Regions from separate parts of the Alkalibaculum bacchi genome, predicted to be linked through region 3. Evidence: riboswitches for the same ligand, from Rfam matches in the RefSeq annotation. Region 3 holds a riboswitch; each other region holds the start of a gene.
The links. Region 3 has a riboswitch for molybdenum cofactor ahead of moaA (GTP 3',8-cyclase MoaA). Riboswitches for the same ligand answer to the same signal wherever they lie in the genome.
Positions count from the first base shown of each region.

Region 1 (5,042 bases), on a different contig from region 3:
ATGTGATGGGCAAAATAATTTATGACAAAAGAAATACTTAATAATATGATACCTAAGGCGAGGGCAATATCAAAATTTCCCTTTCCAGTCTCAAGAACAATAGCCGTAGTCATTACTCTAGTTCTAAATTGAATATTTCCTCCTACAAGAGTAATTGCTCCTACTTCGGAAATAGCCCTCCCATAGCCAGCTATAATGGCTGAAATAATAGGATATCTGCACTCGTGAAATAGCAATCTTAATATTTTCCCATCCCCTAAACCAATGCCTTTTCCAGTCTCCCAAATGATCTTTACTTTTGATTTTACAGCTGAAATAATGAGCCCAGTGACAATAGGAAAGATGATTAAGACTTGTGCAATAATCATAGCAACAGGTGTAAATAAGATATCAAGAAATCCTAGGGGCCCTTTTCTCGATAGAATCATATATACCACAAGACCTGCCACCACTGGTGGTATTCCCATAAAAGTATTGATCAGCCGCACAAGAATCTTTTTCCCTTTAAACTCTCTGCTTCCAATAAAAATTCCTGTTGGAATGGCGCCAAGAGCTGCAATAGTGGTGCTGGAAATGGACACAATTAAGGATAGAAGAATAATCATATATACTTCTCTATCTAAAGATGTAATTAATTTTAATGCTTCGATTAAACTCGTCAGTATCTGATTCATTGTCCCTCCCAGTCCTAAGGTACTCTCTTAATATACAAAAGGTCGCTATGGGCAGCGACCTTTTTTCACCATAACAAATCAAGATTCATAAGCTAGCACCCACGCCGGCTTGGATTATTATAAAAGCTCCTTAGTACTCTGTTTCTTGACTTGTTATAACATTATTTATTTCCCTTGATAATTTATAGAGAATAATGCATCGCCGTATTCTTCTTTACCAAATTCACCAATTTTAGCTAAAACTTCATCTGAAGTAATCCATTTTAAATAAGCATCTGCGCCTTCTTTATTGATGCCTTCCAATTTATCAGGATTAGCTTGGATTACTGTATATTGATTCATTAAATCATCTGATTCGCCTACAATAATGTCAAGCTCAAGCTTGTCTTTCATAGAAAGGTAAGTAGCTTTATCTGTTATAGTATATGCGCCTTCTTCACTAGCCATTTGAAGAACATCTCCCATGCCCTTTCCTGCAGACATGTACCAATCTCCCTCTGGTTTTATAGAATTCGCTTCCCATATTTTTAATTCTTTTTTGTGAGTACCAGACTCATCTCCTCTAGAAACAAATGTAGACTTTGTGTCTGCAATCTTCTTAAAGCCATCTGCTGCAGTATCTCCTTCAGCAATTTTAGCTGGATTATCGCTAGGTCCAACAATTACAAAGTAATTGTACATGATTTCAACTCTTTCTAATCCATATCCTTCTTCTACAAACTTCTCTTCATCAGCTTTCGCATGAATCAATAAGACATCTGCATTGCCATCTCTACCTGTTTGAAGAGCTTGTCCTGTTCCTTGAGAAACTACATCAAGAGTGTAGCCAGTTTCTTTTTCAAACATTGGTGTCAAATAATCCATCAGCCCTGAATCGTTTACACTTGTAGTAGTAGCAAGAGTAATTTCTTTGTCACCAGCAGTATTGTCCTCAGGTGTATTATTTTCTTCTGTAACTTGTTTTGGTTCTTCTGTGGTTTCATTTGCCTTATTACTGCAAGCAGTAAATGAGAAAATCAAAAGTGAAATAAGTAATAAAATAGATAATTTAGAAATCCATGATTTTTTTATAAACATATATCTTCCTCCTTTTCAAAATGGAAGGCAGTACCGTTTACAGCACCACCCTTACGTTTTTGCAACCATAGAACTTGTCCTTAGGTTGCAAAAATCGGAGCTTTTACTACTCTATTGTAACTCGATTGTGTTTAAATTGTCAAGCAGAGTGCCTTCGGTACTCGCTCTAAGTTCTACGTTGTAAGTTCTATGTAAGAAACAATTGTTGAACATTAGTCCAGCAATCGTTAGGCGCGTTGGTTTTCCACTTTCTGCTTTCCAACTTTTACGCTAAAATGAAATCCTCTCTGGTGCAGAATAGATATTTCCTTGATCTCCTCTAACATACCCTAGTAGAGTAATATTGTATTCCTGCCCTAATTTTACTGCAGCAGAGGTAGGAGTAGATCTCGAGACTAGAATAGGAGCACCTAATCTAATGATTTTCGTCATTATTTCCGAAGATATTCGCCCACTAACAAAGACAATGCTGTTTTCACACAAGTCCATTTTACCTTCTTTTAGTAAAATACCTGTTATCTTATCAAAGCAATTGTGCCTTCCTATATCTTCATTTAATATTTGATATTCTGGGGTATAAAACAATACGCTATGGACGCCGCCTATTTCTCGGAATATTTCAGATTTGTGCATAAAGTTCTTCATACTGCTTAATATGGTCTCAATAGGATATACTGTCTTACTATCAGCTGAAAAGTACTGGCTTTTCTTTAGGGGGTTAATGTAGGTATAACATTGACCACAACCAGAAGTCACACTCCTTAAGCTCTCTTGCCTGTTGACTTTTATTTCCTCTTTTAGCTCCACAATAACTGCCTGCATTCGCTCATTATAGTAGATTTCTTTTATATCCTCATAAGAGTTAATAACCCCATCATTGTAAAGAAAACCAAGAGTCAATTCTACTTCGTACTGATTTAAACAGAGAAGGGAAACCAATTCTTCTCCATTGACGATAATCTTTAGAGAAATTTCGGAGATGATCTTCTTTACTACTTCTTTTGTATAAAATTTGTCTTCTTCTTTTTCAATTTTTAGCACATCAAACTCTTGATAAATGTTTTCTTCCATATAAGCACCTCTTTTGTCTCTTTTAATCCGATTCTGCTATTGCTATACCACCTGACAGGGACCCCTCTTAGATAAGTTTTACTATGTCTCCTAATTTTATTTCTCCACTTGTAATTACTTTAGCAAAGATTTCACTGTGAATCAATTTGCAAGGCATCTTTGAGCGAGGTAATTGGCATGAATCTGCGTGGCAATCTTTATTACACTCTGTCAACCCTAGCTGTACTTGTCCTATTTCTAGTACATCGCCTATTTTAAGTGCCTCTAAAGGAATACCCTCTAATGTTATATTTTCCTTAAATTTATTGAAACAAAGACCCTTTTCTTCTTCCTTATCCATCCAGTCTTTTATCTCTGCAGATGTAATAGAGACCTGCCTATCTCCCTTTCCCTTGTGCCTGTCACCAAATACTCCCTGACCAGCTTCCATTTTAAGGACTTGTGATGGTTCCCCAACTTGCCCTTTTGTTTTATTGCAATATAGTCCTACTACTTTACCCTGCACCTTTATACCTCTTCTCTTAAAAGCTGAATTTCTCCTATACGATTCAGAGAGTATCCACCTAATTCCTGCAGTCTCTCTTTGAATTTTTCACTTTTTAGGACATCTAGGAAGGACTGAATAATTGGCAGGTCTAGGTAAGTTTGTGGTATAGCAAAATCGTATTCTTCTTCACCTATAGGGATAAAATCTAAATCCATAGCTTTCGCAGCAGACTGGATGCCCATTCCTACATCTGCACTATTACTTCCCACTAAAGCAGCTACTGCCATATGAGTTGAGGCTTCTCGATCATAGCCTTTAATCTCGTCTGGAGAAATGCCCATCTCCATTAATTTGTAATCAAATAGCAATCTAGTGCCTGCTCCCCTTTGCCGATTTACAAATCGATGGTTTTTTAAATCGTCTATTCCTTGAATATGTAATGGGTTTCCTTTTTTCACAATTAAACCTTGTATACGCCCTACTCCTTTTATAAGGGCCATAGGATCTTTAAACATTCTCTTTATATAATTTATATTATACTCTCCTGTTTTTTCATCTAAAAGGTGAATAGGAGCCATGTGAGCTTCTTTTCTCATTAATGCCATAAGCCCACCCATACTACCGACATGAGTGCTAGACACAAAAGTATTTGGATGGGTATTTGGCATCATATCCCCTATTACATCTAAAATTAAATCGTGGCTACCTATGACTACGACGGTATTTTCAATTTCTTGTAAGCTTCTATATAATTCAATCTTTACTTTTTCGCCTGCTTCAACGCCTTCGCTATTTTGATCGATGACACAAAAGCCATCTGCACGAACTAAAGACATAGCTGCTCCAGCACCTCTCGCCAATGGCGCTGCCACAATCTTACCACCTACACTACCTACTTTTACCCTTACGTATTCCTTGTGTTTTAAGCTGGACACAAGCCTTTTGGTGATAACAGCTTCAACTTCATTCGTTTTGTCCTTTGCTTGTCCACTAAACATGTTTATTACAGGTATTACAAAGTTTTCAAATCCTATATAAGCAGATACAGGGTACCCTGGTAAGCCTATTACAGGCTTGTTATTTACAATAGCTAGTATGACAGGCTTTCCTGGTTTGATGGCCACACCATGAATCAATACTTGTCCTAATTCTCTAAGGACGTGTACGGTATAATCTTCTGTTCCCGCACTAGAGCCTGCATTGACAATAACCATGTCGTATTTTTCTGTAGCCTCTTTGATTTTTTCCTTGATCTTGTCATAATCATCTTCTATAGTTGGAAATCGATGAGGTATGCCTCCTAGTAAAGTAATCATGTTTTCAAACATTCTGGAGTTGGATTCAATGATATCCCCTTCTTTTGGTTCTTCTGTAGGTTCTATAATCTCTGTACCTGTAGGAAAAATAGCTACCTCAGAACACTTTATCACTTCAACTTCTAAAATTCCTGCAGAAAGAAGTACACTAATATCAATGGGGCGTATTTTATGATTGCTGGGTAACAACATCTCCCCTACTACTATATCTTCTCCAATGGATCTTATATGTTGCCACGAAGAAGCGGCAGATACAATTCGAACTTTATTTTCTACACCAATGTCTATGAGATCTTCTGCCATGATAACTGCATCGTAAGGTGGATTGATTGGATCTCCTGTATCGACTACTTTAAAATCAACTCCTAATTCTAAATCAATAGGAGTAGCTTCATTAGCACCAATTGTCTTCTCCGA
Region 1 is NZ_QNRX01000011.1:56,886-61,927, reverse strand. Features, by position in the region: gene DES36_RS09245 (ABC transporter permease) at 1-674, opposite strand, end outside; gene DES36_RS09240 (ABC transporter substrate-binding protein) at 840-1,751, opposite strand; molybdenum cofactor riboswitch at 1,744-1,863, opposite strand; gene fdhD (formate dehydrogenase accessory sulfurtransferase FdhD) at 2,022-2,822, opposite strand; gene DES36_RS09230 (MOSC domain-containing protein) at 2,890-3,327, opposite strand; gene DES36_RS09225 (molybdopterin biosynthesis protein) at 3,330-5,042, opposite strand, start outside.
Region 1: it holds a riboswitch for molybdenum cofactor, as region 3 does, so the genes downstream of both, DES36_RS09240 (ABC transporter substrate-binding protein) here and moaA (GTP 3',8-cyclase MoaA) in region 3, are expected to answer to the same signal.

Region 2 (5,042 bases), on a different contig from region 3:
TTTACTGGGCAATTCTTTTTACAAATACCACAGCTCTTACAAGTGTCTTCTTGGATTTCATAAGCCGTTAAGTTTCTACATACTCCTGCGGAACACTTGTGGTTTAAGATATGATCTTCGTATTCTGATCTAAAGTATTTTAAGGTACTTAAAACAGGATTTGGTGCGGTTTGTCCTAATGCACATAGGGACGATTTTTGGATATCTTTTGCTAACTGCTCTAAATCATCGAGGTCATCTAGCGTTCCTTTTCCTTCTGTGATTTTGTCTAGGAGTTCCATCATTCTTCTCGTTCCTAAACGACATGGAGTACATTTTCCACAGGACTCGTCTACAGTAAACTCTAAGAAAAATCTTGAGATGTCCACCATACAAGTATCTTCGTCCATAACAACCATACCACCAGAGCCTACGATAGAACCAATTTTAGCAAGGGATTCAAAGTCTACTGGAGTATCCATTAAGTCTAGTGGAATACATCCACCTGATGGACCACCTGTTTGTACTGCCTTTAATGCTTTACCGTTTGTTACGCCACCACCGATATCGTTAACGATTTCATTTAATGGCATACCCATTGGTACTTCAACAAGTCCAGCGTTTTCTACTTTTCCTACAAGCGCAAATACTTTCGTTCCAGGTGATTTTTCTGTACCAATGCTTCTAAACCATTCTGCTCCCTTTTGGAAGATAATAGGCACACATGCAAGGGTTTCAACATTGTTTAGAATGGTAGGCTTTTGCCATAGACCTTTGTGAGAAGTTCTTGGTGGCTTCATTCTTGGCATTCCTCTGTTCCCTTGAATGGATTCCATAAGAGCTGTACCTTCACCACATACAAACGCTCCAGATCCAAGACGTAAATCAAGGTCAAAATCAAAACCAGATCCTAATATATTTTTACCTAGTAAGCCATATTCTCTCGCTTGTTCGATAGCAATGCGTAGCATTTTAACTGCTACTGGATACTCTGCTCGAACGTAGATATACCCTTGACTAGCACCAACTGCATAAGCGCCAATGGCCATTCCTTCTATAACAGCATGAGGGTCGTTTTCAAGGATATTACGATCCATGTAAGCACCTGGATCTCCCTCATCGGCGTTACAAAGGAAGTATTTTTGATTGGCTTGGATGCCATACGCCTCGTTCCACTTTCTTCCAGTAGGGAAACCTGCGCCTCCTCTTCCTCGAAGGTTTGCTTCTGTCATTAGATCAATTACATCCTTTTGCGTTTTTTCAGACAGAACTTGCTCTAATGCACGGTAACCATCAAATGCTATGTAATCATCAATATTTTTAGGATCAATTAAACCACTATTTTTTAATGCAACTCTTGTTTGCTTTTTATAGTAATCTCCAGCTAAGACAAGACGACCGTCTCTCATCTCTGCTGTGCCGTTTGCTAATAATTTTGCTTCTAATTCTGGTTTGTGAGACTCACGAATACGATGTAGTTCTTCTCTATTAATCAACGCACTCAACCTCCTGACTGTATTTCGCTATTATATCCTTAACATCAGACTTTTTAACCTTTGCATAAACGTCTTCATCAACTACAACTACTGGTGCTTTACTACAATCTCCTACACATCTACAATCTGTAATAGAGAATTGAAGATTTGGAGTCGTTTCACCACCTTTTATTCCTAAGATATTTTCAAATTCTTCTAAAATATCTTGTGCGCCTTTTACATAGCATGCCGTTCCTAGACAAATGCTAATATTGTGCTTGCCTTTAGGAATAAAGGTAAATTGAGAGTAATAAGTCGCCACGCCAAATACTTTTGATGCAGGTACGGCTAATCCACTAGCGATCATTTCCATGATTTCTTGTGGTAGATACCCAAATTTAACCTGAGCTTCTTGTAGGACTGGAATCAAAGCCCCAGGCATTTTTCTGTGTTCTAAAATAAACTCCTTAAACTCTAGGATTTTTTCTTTGTTCTTTTCAAGATCAAAGGTAAACTCCATACATACTTCCCCCTTTTGTTTTTTATATTAATTTAAGTAAATCTATAACATGATATTTTACATGCCTATGCATAAGGAATGGACTATGTACATAATATCCATATATTAATACATAAGTCAACATGTTATTTAATTAACAATTATGGCGTCAATGTACCATAAACTGAAACTAATACCATAAAGTAAAACTTTTTTTTGCCAAATAAAAAGAAAGGTAAAGGCTTGAAAGATTCACATATTGTATTTGTATACAAGAACAATACTTACTACTTGCGTACAATACGATATTCATGTGACCTTTTCAAGGTCTTCTCCTTTCCGCAATGGGAGGCGTTATCGTTTCCGATAATACCCTATAGATTCATTATTCCTAGATTTTATCCTTAGATACAATGAATTCGGAGTTTATATAATTTATAAAACTAGTATAACGTTTTTTTTTTTAAATGTCTAGCAAAATTAGAAATTTTGTCTTATATACAACTTATTTTAACTTGTACAGAGATTATTTTACAATACATTCAGTGAGGTTCTAGAGCAAGAAAGTACCTTTGGCACTTTAGCCATCAGCAATCAGCTGCCAGCTATCAGTGCTAGGATCGAGTCTCACAAGTCAAACATTCACCTACACATAAAGATAGTTTATATAATAGTTGAATTCAAAAATGAACTTTCGTAATATATAAAAAAAGCGATCAGCTGATGTTCGCTAATCGCTAATTGTATTATCATATTAAAGTAGTCGTAGTCCTCCATTACCTAGCTTTGCCAAATCCCCTCTCTTGATTTCTATATTAGCAAGTAAGCAAGGAAATATGAGATCAAAGCTAAAATGCTTATTGTAGATGCCCCCTCCTGGAATACCTACAATCTGTACATCTCCAATTTTACCTAATGCCATCATGCAACCAGGTAAAACAGGGAGCCCGTAGAGCACATCTTCTGCACCTGCCTTAATAATCCCCTCTAGAGTTACATCATCTGGATCTACGGAAAGACCAGCTGTAGCTATGATTAAATCTGCCCCAGATTGAATAAGCTCTTGTATTTTACTGCTGATTTTCTCTGGATTATCAGGGGCTATTTCTCTAGCAACAACCTGGCAGCCGTAGGTCTCCACTTTTAACTTTATAATTTCTGTGTACTTATCTTCTATTTTATTTTCATATATTTCTGTTCCAGTAATGAGAATTCCTACTTTTGCCTTTCTAAAGGGCATTACTTTTATAAGAGGTTCTTCTCCTAATATATTTATTGCTTTTAAATAGTCCTCATTAGAAATGTATAAAGGTATGGCTCTTGTGCCTGCTATGAGTTGATCTTTTTTTACAAGAGTATTATTTTTTAGTGTAGCGCAGATCACGCCAAAGGAATTGTTAAACTTACAAAGTTTATCTTCATCAAAGATAAGTATTCCATCATACTCGGCAATAAAGTTTATTTTGCCTTCTTGTGCGGCACTATTTGCCAATACACCTTGACCTTTCATGGCAGATGCAAAGCTTAATGCTACTTCATTCTCGTGTTTATACTCTTTTATAAAAGGATTATTTTCCTCTACATATAAGTAATTCTTTCCAATCATTTTAAGTTTCTCTATGTCTTCTTCCTGGATTACATGACCCTTATAAAATTCCGTTCTCTTTTCTGTCTTTGATATTTTTGCAATATCATGAAGTAAGTGAAATCCAATAGATTCTTCTACTCTTGTTTTGTTCAATGATAGAGTATCCTTTACTTTTGGATTACCATTTTCATCAATGAGATCATAAGGCAATTCTTGTGCACATCCCCTGCATATACTGCCATGTGATTTAGGATATGTTTCATCACAAATAGGGCATACTACTGTTTTCCCCATCTTTTTCTTTTTTAAATGTTTTTTATGTACTTTTGTTGGCTCTATAGAAAATAATGAAGTTCCTGCATCAATCATTTCCTTGAACAGTAACTCCGTGTCCTGTTGATCCTTTGATTTTTGTTTTAAAAACCATGTCTCTACTTCATGCCATTTTTTAAGTTGGAATCTGTCTAAAAATACTCTTATGCCAACACCTGTATACTTATCGTAAAAAACAGCTGCAAAACGACCAAAATCTAGTATCTTCAACCACCCATTCCCTACAGAGCAAGGAGTCAAAAGCTGAATAGCATCCGGTAAACAAGTTTTTGTCTCGCAGATCACATCAAACAAGATGTCTCTTGGTAAGTTTTCTATGGCAATATTCACCATAAAACCTCCCAGTAAAACACCTGGTGCTACAGTACCGTGAAAGGCCTCTATTGTATTTTTATATTCTTCATAAGTTAAATTGCCAAATTTCATATATCCACCTCTATATTTGTTTTATTAGTTTCTAGTTCTTAATCACTAGCAGAAATCGTCTTCGATGATTTCGTTGTAAGTTCTACGTAATATCACTTAGTTACCGCCAATAACTAAGAATTAAAAACCTATTAACAATAGTTGGACGATCGTTGAGTAATGGTTAAACTATTATCAAGCAATCACTTTAAAAACAAGTGGAAGAAGTATTGAATACTCCTCCACTTATTTTAAAATAGGGAAATTCTTCTTTTGAATTTAACTACTATTTAAGCTATCTTTCTACGTAGTTGAATCTTCGACCTGTAAGACTTTACCCTAGCACTAGTGGGTAATTGCTGATAGCTGATAGCTAAAGTGCCAAGACACTTTCTTGTTAAGATATTTTTTCTATTGCTACAGCACAAGCCTTATACTCTGGTGTCTTTGTAATACTGTCTTTTCCTGTAGAAGTAGTTAACCAGTTGGCATTGTTTTCAAAGTAGTGAATTGCCATCCAAACAAGCCCTGGTTGAATTCTTTCAGAAACTCTTGCAGTCACTTTAACTTCACCTCTTCGAGATCTAACGATGATCTTTTCACCATGTTCAATGCCAAGTCGTTTCGCATCTACATCGGAAATATCTGCGTATTCTTCTGGCAATAAATCATTAAGGCCTTTTGCTCTTCCTGTTTGAGTTCTAGTATGATAATGATATAATCTTCTTCCTGTACTCAATGTAAATGGATACTCTTCATCTGG
Region 2 is NZ_QNRX01000011.1:47,248-52,289, reverse strand. Features, by position in the region: gene DES36_RS09210 (NADH-ubiquinone oxidoreductase-F iron-sulfur binding region domain-containing protein) at 1-1,475, opposite strand, end outside; gene nuoE (NADH-quinone oxidoreductase subunit NuoE) at 1,468-1,974, opposite strand; molybdenum cofactor riboswitch at 2,270-2,390, opposite strand; gene DES36_RS09200 (FmdE family protein) at 2,708-4,300, opposite strand; gene fdhF (formate dehydrogenase subunit alpha) at 4,677-5,042, opposite strand, start outside.
Region 2: it holds a riboswitch for molybdenum cofactor, as region 3 does, so the genes downstream of both, nuoE (NADH-quinone oxidoreductase subunit NuoE) here and moaA (GTP 3',8-cyclase MoaA) in region 3, are expected to answer to the same signal.

Region 3 (5,042 bases):
CTATTCTGATATTTATACCTGTTAATATTATTTTGAGAAATCCTTCGTTGCAAGCTCCTTCAGATGAAAAATGCAGTAGCATAATTAATAAGCATCTTAAAATATCTATATCATAATAAAGAATCATATAATATAATAAAGGTATTCAATATTATGAAAAGGTGTGATGAATGATGTGGACTCGTGCAGAATTGAAAACGAGAGCGAAAAGCGTGTTGAAAGTTACCTACTGGAAATCTTTCTTAGTCAGTATTATTTTAGCTATTGTAGGAGGCTCTGGCGGTGGTTCGTCTTCCATGAGAGCGCGGATGGGAAATGAGACTGGTGCGAATTTTTTAGACGAGTATAATTACAGTAATGGTGATTTCAATGGTTTCGGCAATGAGATCCCTTTCGACTCCATTATGGATGGGGAGATGTTAGCATATCTCTTAGCTGTCTTTGGTATCATTGCTCTAATTGCTCTCCTTGTAGGAATTGCTTTACGTATTTTTCTAGGGTATCCTTTAGAAATGGGTGGGCGAAAGTTCTTTGTGCAATCTTCTAGATACGGCGCAGATTTAAACTATTTAGGATACGGATTTACGAAGGGCAACTATTTAAATATTGTAAAGACCATGTTCTTTCGAGATCTTTATATCTTCTTCTGGAGTTTATTGCTAATTATACCAGGTATTATAAAATCTTACTCCTATAGTATGGTACCTTATATTTTAGCAGATAATCCTCAAATGGAAACGGATGTAGCCATTCAGATGAGCATGAACATGACAAAAGGACATAAGTTTAATATGTGGGTCTTGGATCTGTCTTTTATTGGATGGTATATACTAGGAATGATTGCACTAGGAATAGGAATTCTATTCGTACTCCCTTACGAAAACGCTACAAAAGCAGAACTTTACATAGAACTTAGAAAAGAAGCCATTGAATCAGGACTGATATCGGCGCACGATTTAGTGGAAAGCTGAATGCTGAAAGCGGAAAGGTACAATCTCGCCTAGAGGCGAGAAAAAGTAAGATCCTTCAGCTAAAGCCTCAGGATGACAATGCAGCAGCTATGGTGAAAGGATACCTTCGACACAAAACGGTATCTTTGACACAACAGGATCCCAAAGCTAGCTTAGGATCCTGTTTTAGTCATCCTGAGCGACAGCGAAGGATCTTAGACCCCAGAGCCTACCCAAGCTCTCACCTCTAACTCTCACTTCCAACTTCTCATTTCCTGGCGCACTCTCCGCTTTGTCCTTTTAGGATTTCAATGCCATGACCTAGAGCTGGTAAGATTATATCTAAAGCTTCATTTACGGCTTTTGGACTTCCTGGCATATTGATGATTAATGTCTTACCTCGAATGCCCGCAGCAGCTCTTGACAGCATAGCTCGGTTTGTGATTTTCATGCTTTCTGCTCTTATTGCTTCGGGGATGCCTGGCGTTTCTCTTTCAATAATATCTTTTGTAGCCTCTGGCGTAATATCTCGTGGAGAGAAACCGGTGCCACCTGTTGTGAGAACTAAATCTAAATGTAGTTCATCTGCCATTCGAATCAATGCACTACTAATGACTTCTCTTTCATCGGGAAGGACTAGGTATTCAACTACTTCTCCATCTATTTCAGCTACTCTTTCCTGTATGACTTTACCGCTTTTATCTTCTCTTTCCCCTTTGTGACCTTTATCGCTGGCAGTTAAGATTCCAACCTTTATCATTAGAAACACTCCTTTGCGTATTTTAACTGTATTGTAACATAAAGAAGTGTCGCTTGCCATGGCCTTACACGAATAATCGTTAAATAATTATTAAACTATCGTTCATGTACTTGACATCCTTGTCTACGTGAATTAAACTATAAATATAATAACTCCGAGTTGCTCAACCTAAGGGATACTATGGTTGATTGACCGTGGGTAAGTTTGGAAACGACCTTGCCTTCCGAATGACCGAGAGAAATGAAAGGTATTTCTTGAGGATTTGAAAAGGAGAAGATATTGTTATGATTAATTTTTGTACTCTTTTTTACATATTAATTCATATCCTTTTCTTCTATTCCTTTGTGAAAAATCTCTGGTTCTTTATGCAAATTGTAAACAATTACAACAAGCAATCTGTATATTTTAATTAAGTATGTAAAAGTAAAGCAAAACAAAATACAGGAGAAATCCTTAAATGGATGTGAAAGAATGAAGGATCGATTTAATAGAGAAATAAAATATTTGAGAATTTCAATTACAGAAAAATGCAATTTAAAGTGTATTTATTGCTCTCCTTCAGAGGGAGAACAATGTGCAGAGGAACGAGAAAAACACCTTACAGCAGAGGAAATTGAATCAGTAGTCCGCTCTATGGCTCAAATTGGAATTTCAAAGGTTCGAATTACAGGAGGAGAGCCACTCATTCGAAAAGATGCATGCGAAATCATTGAAAGAATTGCTAAAATTTCAGGTGTTGAAGATATTTCATTGACTACTAATGGAGTTATGTTAAATAAGATGGCAGAAACCTTAAAGAAAGCTGGTTTGACTCGGTTAAACATAAGCTTGGACTCCTTAAAAGAAGACAAGTTTTCTTATATAACTGGAGGGGGAAAATTAAAAGATACTCTAGCTGGTATCGAAAAATCTTTGGCCATAGGTTTGCAACCTGTAAAAATCAATACTGTTCTAGTAAAGGGAGTAAATGACGATGAAATCGATTCTTTTATAGAGTTGACAAAGGATATGCCCTTACAAGTTCGATTTATAGAGCTTATGCCCATTGGACCTTTTGGAGAGGCTAATTCAGATAAAATTATTCCAAATGAAGAAATCATCGAAGCTCGCCCTCAATTGGTATTTGATTATAAAAGCAATAAAGGTCAACCTGCTACCTATTATACAATAGATGGTTACAAGGGAAAGGTCGGATTTATTAGCCCTATGAGCCATAAATTTTGTTCAACTTGTAATAGGATCCGATTAACTAGCGATGGTAAGCTAAAACCTTGTTTGGGAAATAATGGAGAAATTGATTTAATAGAGACGATTCGAAAATATCCTGATAAACTAGATCATTTAATACAAGATACAATTTATAACAAGCCACAGGGACATAATTTTGGAAAGGACTTCTCATCTGTGAGAAGTATGAATAAAATTGGAGGATAGCTATGAGTCTTACACATATAGACGAAAAAGGAAATGCAAAGATGGTAGATGTTTCGGAAAAACAAATGACTAAAAGAGAAGCCATCGCCGTAGGTAAAATATCAATGAAATTAGAGACTTTGGATATGATTATAGAAGGGAACACCCCAAAAGGTGATGTACTAGCTACTGCTCGAATAGCAGGCATTATGGGGGCAAAGAAAACCTATGAATTAATCCCCATGTGTCACAATATTCCTATAGATTCTGTCAAAGTTGAATTAAAACCAAATAGAGCGGAAAAAGCCATAGAAATTACGGCTATAGCAAAATGCACCTATAAAACGGGAATTGAAGTAGAAGCATTAACTGCTGTTTCCATTGCAGCATTAACCATATATGATATGTGTAAAGCTGTAGATCGGGGAATGGTAATAGGTGATATTACACTGGTGAAAAAGACTGGTGGGAAGTCGGGAACGTTTGAGAAATAGGTGGTCAGGTGGTCAGCAAAACCACATTTCGCCTAAAGGCGAAGTAATGTAGAGAATGATGCTCTTACCGTTGTGGTTGATGAATATTTACTAACAATTGTTTAGCTATGGTTTAACGATCGTTCAACAATGGTTCAACTATTGTTAAAAGAAGGACCCTGCTATATGGACATGAAATAAAAATCAAATTGGAGGTAAGGCATGGCTAAAGTAACTGCTATTAATATAAGTGAAAAAAAAGGTGTTATAAAGACACCTATACCTGAAGGCGTTTTTATTGAAGATTTTGGTTTAAAGGACGATGCCCATGGTGGAAAATGGCATAGACAAGTAAGTCTATTAGCCCAAGAGAGTATAGATAAGATGATTGCACTAGGTGTAGAAAATCTTGATGCTGGTAAATTTGCTGAGAACTTGACTACTGAAGGTTTAGAATTACATACTTTACCCGTTGGCACAAAATTACAAATAAACGATGTGCTTATGGAAGTCACCCAAATAGGAAAAGAATGCCATACTGGTTGCGCTATAAAGCAACAAGTAGGAAAATGCATTATGCCTACAGAAGGGATTTTTACGAAAGTGTTAAAAGGTGGCGTTATTCGACCTGGAGATGAAATTGTAGTAACTAAGGTGGTAAGGTAGTCAGGTGGTAAGGTGGTCAGCAAAATCTTAACTCGCCTAGAGGCGAGAAAAGGACCCTAGCCCCTGCCTCAGTCATCCTGAGCGAAGCGAAGGATCTCTACCAACTAAGTATTAAGATAATCTATTATAATAGGCAGAGTAAAGAAAATGTGCCTCGGCACTAAAAAAGGCTATAGCTACCATCGGTAGCTATAGCCTTTCCACTTTCCGCTTTATACTACACTCTTAATCTCATATCAATAGTATCGAGTCCATGGTGTATTCCTTCAAATATAAATCCTAATGCAGACCAAACAGGCATAAAGGATAGGGTAATCAATCCATAAAAGGATCCCCAATCCGTGTAATTCCACGGACATGCGCCTAGTAAAACCTTAAGTATACCTCCAGTTAAAAACTCTACTGTGTATATGAGAATCATATAAATCAGACCTCTAAACATAGGGTTTATTCTTTTCATTTTATGGTGGATTGGTTCAAAGAATACAGCCAAACCATAGATAAAAAACATCCAAACTGAAGTTTTCGCCTCCATTGTATAATTATTGTTTAGTAAAGACTCTAATCCTGTCCAAAAAATCTCTAAGCATATACCAATTAGGCCGTAAATAATATATCTGTGTATAAACATATTTTTTTCCATATCTTTATTATTGTTCTAAGAAATCAAGCTATACTTATAAACTTTTGGTAAATAAAATACCAAATTTAACAAGCAAATTTAATATAAAAACAGGAAACAATAAGAGCATGGAGGTGCTTTTATTGTGAGAGATCATC
Region 3 is NZ_QNRX01000006.1:22,933-27,974, reverse strand. Features, by position in the region: gene DES36_RS05660 (DUF975 family protein) at 174-971, shown strand; gene DES36_RS05655 (MogA/MoaB family molybdenum cofactor biosynthesis protein) at 1,219-1,710, opposite strand; molybdenum cofactor riboswitch at 1,851-1,999, shown strand; gene moaA (GTP 3',8-cyclase MoaA) at 2,182-3,144, shown strand; gene moaC (cyclic pyranopterin monophosphate synthase MoaC) at 3,141-3,617, shown strand; gene DES36_RS05640 (MOSC domain-containing protein) at 3,819-4,262, shown strand; gene DES36_RS05635 (putative ABC transporter permease) at 4,480-4,905, opposite strand; gene DES36_RS05630 (DUF3793 family protein) at 5,030-5,042, shown strand, end outside.

Region 4 (5,042 bases), on a different contig from region 3:
CAGAAATAATCGTAGATGAAGAATGTGATTGCCAATGTGTCATTGCCCCTGCCAGAATAGATGGAAAATTGGAGAGGGCATTTCACAATATAGCAACTAAAATAGCAGGAGCATTAAAGATCAAAGGTATATTTGATATTGAGGTCATTGAAAAGAATAATAGATTATATGTGCTAGAAATTGACGCACGTATGCCTAGTCAAACTCCTATTGCTGTTTATTTTGCCACCGGTATTAATATGGTAAAAGAGATGATTCTATATAATACAATAGACAATTATAGAATATGTCCTAGCCTATCTAAATATTGTATTTTGCAGCACGTCTATCTACAGGGGTCTAAAGTAAGGGGAAAAGGCGAAGGCATCATGAGCCAAGTTGGTCCCCTACTCCATAAAACAGACTATTTTGGAGTTGATGAGGCACTTATTAGCAATCCTAAAATTTATAATGGATTTGTGGCAGAGCTTATTGTTTCATCTCCTACTTATAATGATGCCAAATATCAACTAGAGCATTCTATTGAGAAACTTGAAGAGAAGCTGATGGAGGTAGAATATGACGCGATTGAATGACGAAGATATACAATCCATAATAAAACAATATAGAAAAAATGAAGAGTTTTTTATAAAGAATTTTAAATTTTCCTTATTAGAAATAGGCAATAAAGCTGTAAACAATGCAGCTAGTAAGGAACAATTAAAAAACTTGAAGGTGGCTTGCATCCCCATCACTTCAGGTTTTGGAGAAATCTCAAATTTTTCTCAGATCGTCTGTACTATTCTTACAGATTGTTGTGGAGTTAATGCCTTTGTAACAAAACAAAAGAATGTAGCGGGCATACAAGAGGCCTATGAGCAAAAATCAGACATTATTTTTATGGCAGATGACAACACATTCACTGCTTTTCATCTGAAAAAAAATCTATACATGAATAATGGTGAGGCAACAGGTAGAGGTTTTGCTGCAGCTTTAGATGTAGCAGCAGGGCCTTTACAAAATAAAGAAGTACTAGTATTAGGAGCTGGACCTGTAGCTTGTGCAGGTGCTACTTATTTACTACAAAGAAATGCCCATGTTAAAATGTACGACCCATGTATGGATAAAGTTAGGACTTATATAAAAAAGTATCCACAAGTCGAAATGGTGCCCCATTGGAATACTAGAACTTGGAACTATATCTTAGAAGCCACTCCAAGTGCAAATATTATCACCGAAAATCAAGTTACATCTCAAACCATATGTGCTGCTCCTGGTGTTCCCTTTGGATTAGATGAATTTTCAGTTAAGAAGTGTAAGTTAATTATTCATAATTTGTTAGAACTTGGTGTAGCCACCATGCTTAGTGGTGTTTGCAAGGAGGAAAGCCATGGAAAAGAAAATTACTACTCGCTATGAGAAAAAGAGTCAGAGGTTATTTAGTTTAATCAACAAAATTAAACTATGGCCTGCTCGATCAGGGATACTACATAGCGTTAAGAGTATTGAAAAGCAAGGAAACAGAGCTGTTATCACGACTTATTGCGGTGGTAGTTTTGTCGTTTGGAATTCTAAAAAGAGTCGCAGTCTTCGATGGCTTCGAAACAGTTATTTTAAGACCACTTGTAGAAAATGCGGAATTCCTGACTGGAAGATTGAGAAATACTCTGAAACTGAATTCAAGTAATTCTAAAATGGACGCAAAAGGAAGAAGATCCCAATAGGAGATTTGAATAAATAAATTAGAATATTAAGTTAAATTAATTATGAGGCTTCATACTTCTAGTTGCTTTTGCCAGCTTTTTAGAATATTTATGATGTCCTCTATTATATAGTCCCTGTTATCCTCAGTAATAGTAATTACAATTACATCCTCTCTAGCCATAATAGCATTTAAAAAATCACAATCATTTTCTTTTAATACCCCAAATACTATTTTTTTGCTATCTAGTAGTTTAAATACTTTATCGGTAAATAGACTCATATCATTTTCTGCACTGCCTAATTCATCTAGTACTATAAGATTTCTTTCCTTCAGACTTTTATCTAATATGGATAGAGCTCCTTTTTCAAAGGAATCTATAAAATGTTCTTTTGAGTTATCTCTAGAATCTACTTTTAGTATGGTATAAGTTGTGTTATTATCATACAGCGATTTGATAATATATTTTCTAAAATAACCTTCAAAAACTCTTTCTGTAGTATAGCCTCCAAGAGAGACATTGAGTTCTTTTAACGCTCTTTTTAAAAGTGTTGATTTTCCAATTCCGATTTTTCCAGTTAAAAATAGATTGTACATGAGAATCTCCTTTATCATAGAATTCATTATGTAATTAGACAAATTATATAATAGTGTAACATATTTTGATATCAATATAATATATATTGACAAATTTTTAATTAATAGATATAGTTTATATAAATATATATAAATCTCCGAGCACATTTTCCTAAAGATAGGTTCCATGGAATATGTGCCGATAGGCATGAAGAGAAATCTGAATGCCTCCCATTGTGGAAAGGAGAGCGAGCTTTTCTTTATGAATTTTGGCTCCTACCTCAATGGTGGGAGTTTTTTTAATTAAAAGGAGGGTTTTATTTGAGAAAAGATTTTAAAAAATGCATAATTATTTTTATTGTCTTCTCTGTGGTGCTGTTGGCATCTTGTAGCAATACCCAGGGGACTAAAACTGTTAATAAGGATGTAGTACAAAGTGGTGGCGATACAATTACCATAATTGGGTTGCAAGAAGGTGGCATTAAAGTGCCTGTAGATGAAATAAAAGCACTTGAAAAAGTCACGAAAGACGTGATATCGATCTCATCTAGTGGAGAAGAAAACGAAATGAATGTTACGGGAGGGCTTTTAGAAGAGTTGCTTCAAAAACACAAGGTATCCCTTAAGGATTTAGAGGGATTGAGATTTGTTGCTACCGATGGGTATTCTATTGATATTCCAAAAGATATCGTACAAAGTAGAGATATTATTCTGGCCTATGAAATAGATGGAGAACCTTTGCACGAAGAATCAAAGCCCATTAGAACAATCATCCCAGATGAAAGAGCCATGTACTGGGTAAGTCAATTGTCTGAAATTCAGCTAATAGGAACGAGTAAGTCTTCAGAGTCAAAAGAAGAGAGTACTTTAAGCAATCTGATCTTTTTGGATTCTGCTATAACTGCTTTAGAAACGGTTAACTACGGTGATACAGATGATCAAGCTATAAAGACATCTGATTTAATGGACAAGTATATAAAGGAAAAAGGTGGAGAAGTATACATAAAAGCTTCAGATGATTTTGAAAAAAGTGAATCTAATCAGGTATTTAGTGAAGCTTTTATAAAAACCACAGGAGAAAATGCACCTATGCTAGGGGCACCTGATATGCCTAAGGGTATGACCGTAAAAGATCTATTGTGGTTTCGTCTAGGGGATACAGCAGTTTTATCTGTAGAGAAAGCTTTGCAGGTAGATAATCTAATCAAGGAAGATGGACTATCCTTAGAAAACCTATTAAAAGATACTGGATTAAGTGGAGAAGCATATGAGCTAACTGCTATAGATGGTTATTCTGTAAACATCTCATCTGATGATGTAAGCCAAGGAATTATAAACAAAGAAGATGGAAGCGTATTAATTACTTTTAAAAACCTAGAAAAAAGTAAATCTGTAAAGAATTTATTATCTATAAAAATAAAATAAAAAGGAGCATAAAAAATGAAAAAGAAAATATTATCACTAATTATGATAGCACTTTTAGGATTTATGCTAGTAGCTTGTTCTTCTGAACAAGAAAAAACAAGTACAGAAGCAGAAAAACCAGCAGATACAGGCGCACAAACTGAAACAGAAACAGAAGGCCAAGAGCCAACATTCACAATCGCTATCGAAGCAGGTGAAGAAAGTATAGAAATTACTGAAAAAAATATTGGTGAAATAAAAGAGATAAACTTAACAGCTATGATCATTAGTAAAAAAGGTGAAGAAACAAACGAATATACAGGTATGCTACTAAAAGATGTATTAGCATATGCAAATGTAGGAGAGTATACATCATTAGAATTAGAAGCTATAGATGGTTATGTTGTTGAATATACAAAGGAAATGGCAGAATCCGATGGAACGATTTTAGCATACATAGTAGACGGAGAAGTTTTAGGAGAAGAAGCTGGACCAATCCAATCTCTAATAGATGGAGACCCAGCTAAGAATAGTGTTAAGCAACTAGCTAAAATTAGAGTTATTAAGTAATTGAGGCAATTCTATGCTTAATAATTTAGTTCGGAAATTTTCAATATTTGACATTATTATAATTGCCCTTATGGCCACCCTAGGCATAGCTACAAAACCAGTTATTGTTCCCCTTGCACATATCATTACTGGCCCCCTCTATATTCCTGGAGGGGCTATCGCAGGTGGCCTGTATATGATGTGGATTGTCTTAGGCACTGGATTAATAGGAAGAGCAGGAGTTGCCACCTTAACCTCTACAGTACAGGCTATTATGGTGGTAAGCCTTGGAATATATGGTACTCACGGGATTGTGAGCTTTCTTACATATATATTACCAGGGTTAGCTGTAGACTTATATGTGCTTATTTCCAGACCTAAAAGATTTAAAATAGGGCATTTCTTTATTAGTGGAATATTAGCTAATATTAGCGGAACTTTTTTAGTCAATGTGGTGTTTTTTCGCTTACCTATGGTGCCCTTGATACTAACATTAGCAGCTGCTGCCTTTTCAGGTGGTATAGGTGGACTTATAGCCCATGGAATAGTACAGAAATTAAAAAATAATCAAGTGCTAGAAAATTTGTATAGGAGAGATGTAAATGAATAAAAAATTTATCTTAATATCTATAATTTTTATCTTTGGCTTTACTATGATCTCTGCCTGTACAAAACAATCGGCAAGCTCAAGCTATACTCCTCCTCTCAATATTGTAGGAGATGTAAGTGAACCTTTTACCCTCAGAAGTTTAGAAGATGATTTTGATATGATAGATATAGAAACGAAGGATGGAAGTGTAAAGGGGATTAAGTTTGAAGATATTTTAGAAAA
Region 4 is NZ_QNRX01000018.1:16,916-21,957, forward strand. Features, by position in the region: gene pylC (3-methylornithine--L-lysine ligase PylC) at 1-575, shown strand, start outside; gene pylD (3-methylornithyl-N6-L-lysine dehydrogenase PylD) at 559-1,398, shown strand; gene pylSn (pyrrolysine--tRNA(Pyl) ligase small subunit) at 1,370-1,666, shown strand; gene DES36_RS12025 (nucleoside-triphosphatase) at 1,754-2,278, opposite strand; molybdenum cofactor riboswitch at 2,402-2,520, shown strand; gene DES36_RS12030 (molybdopterin-dependent oxidoreductase) at 2,579-3,682, shown strand; gene DES36_RS12035 (molybdopterin-dependent oxidoreductase) at 3,698-4,231, shown strand; gene DES36_RS12040 (ECF transporter S component) at 4,245-4,820, shown strand; gene DES36_RS12045 (alkaline phosphatase family protein) at 4,813-5,042, shown strand, end outside.
Region 4: it holds a riboswitch for molybdenum cofactor, as region 3 does, so the genes downstream of both, DES36_RS12030 (molybdopterin-dependent oxidoreductase) here and moaA (GTP 3',8-cyclase MoaA) in region 3, are expected to answer to the same signal.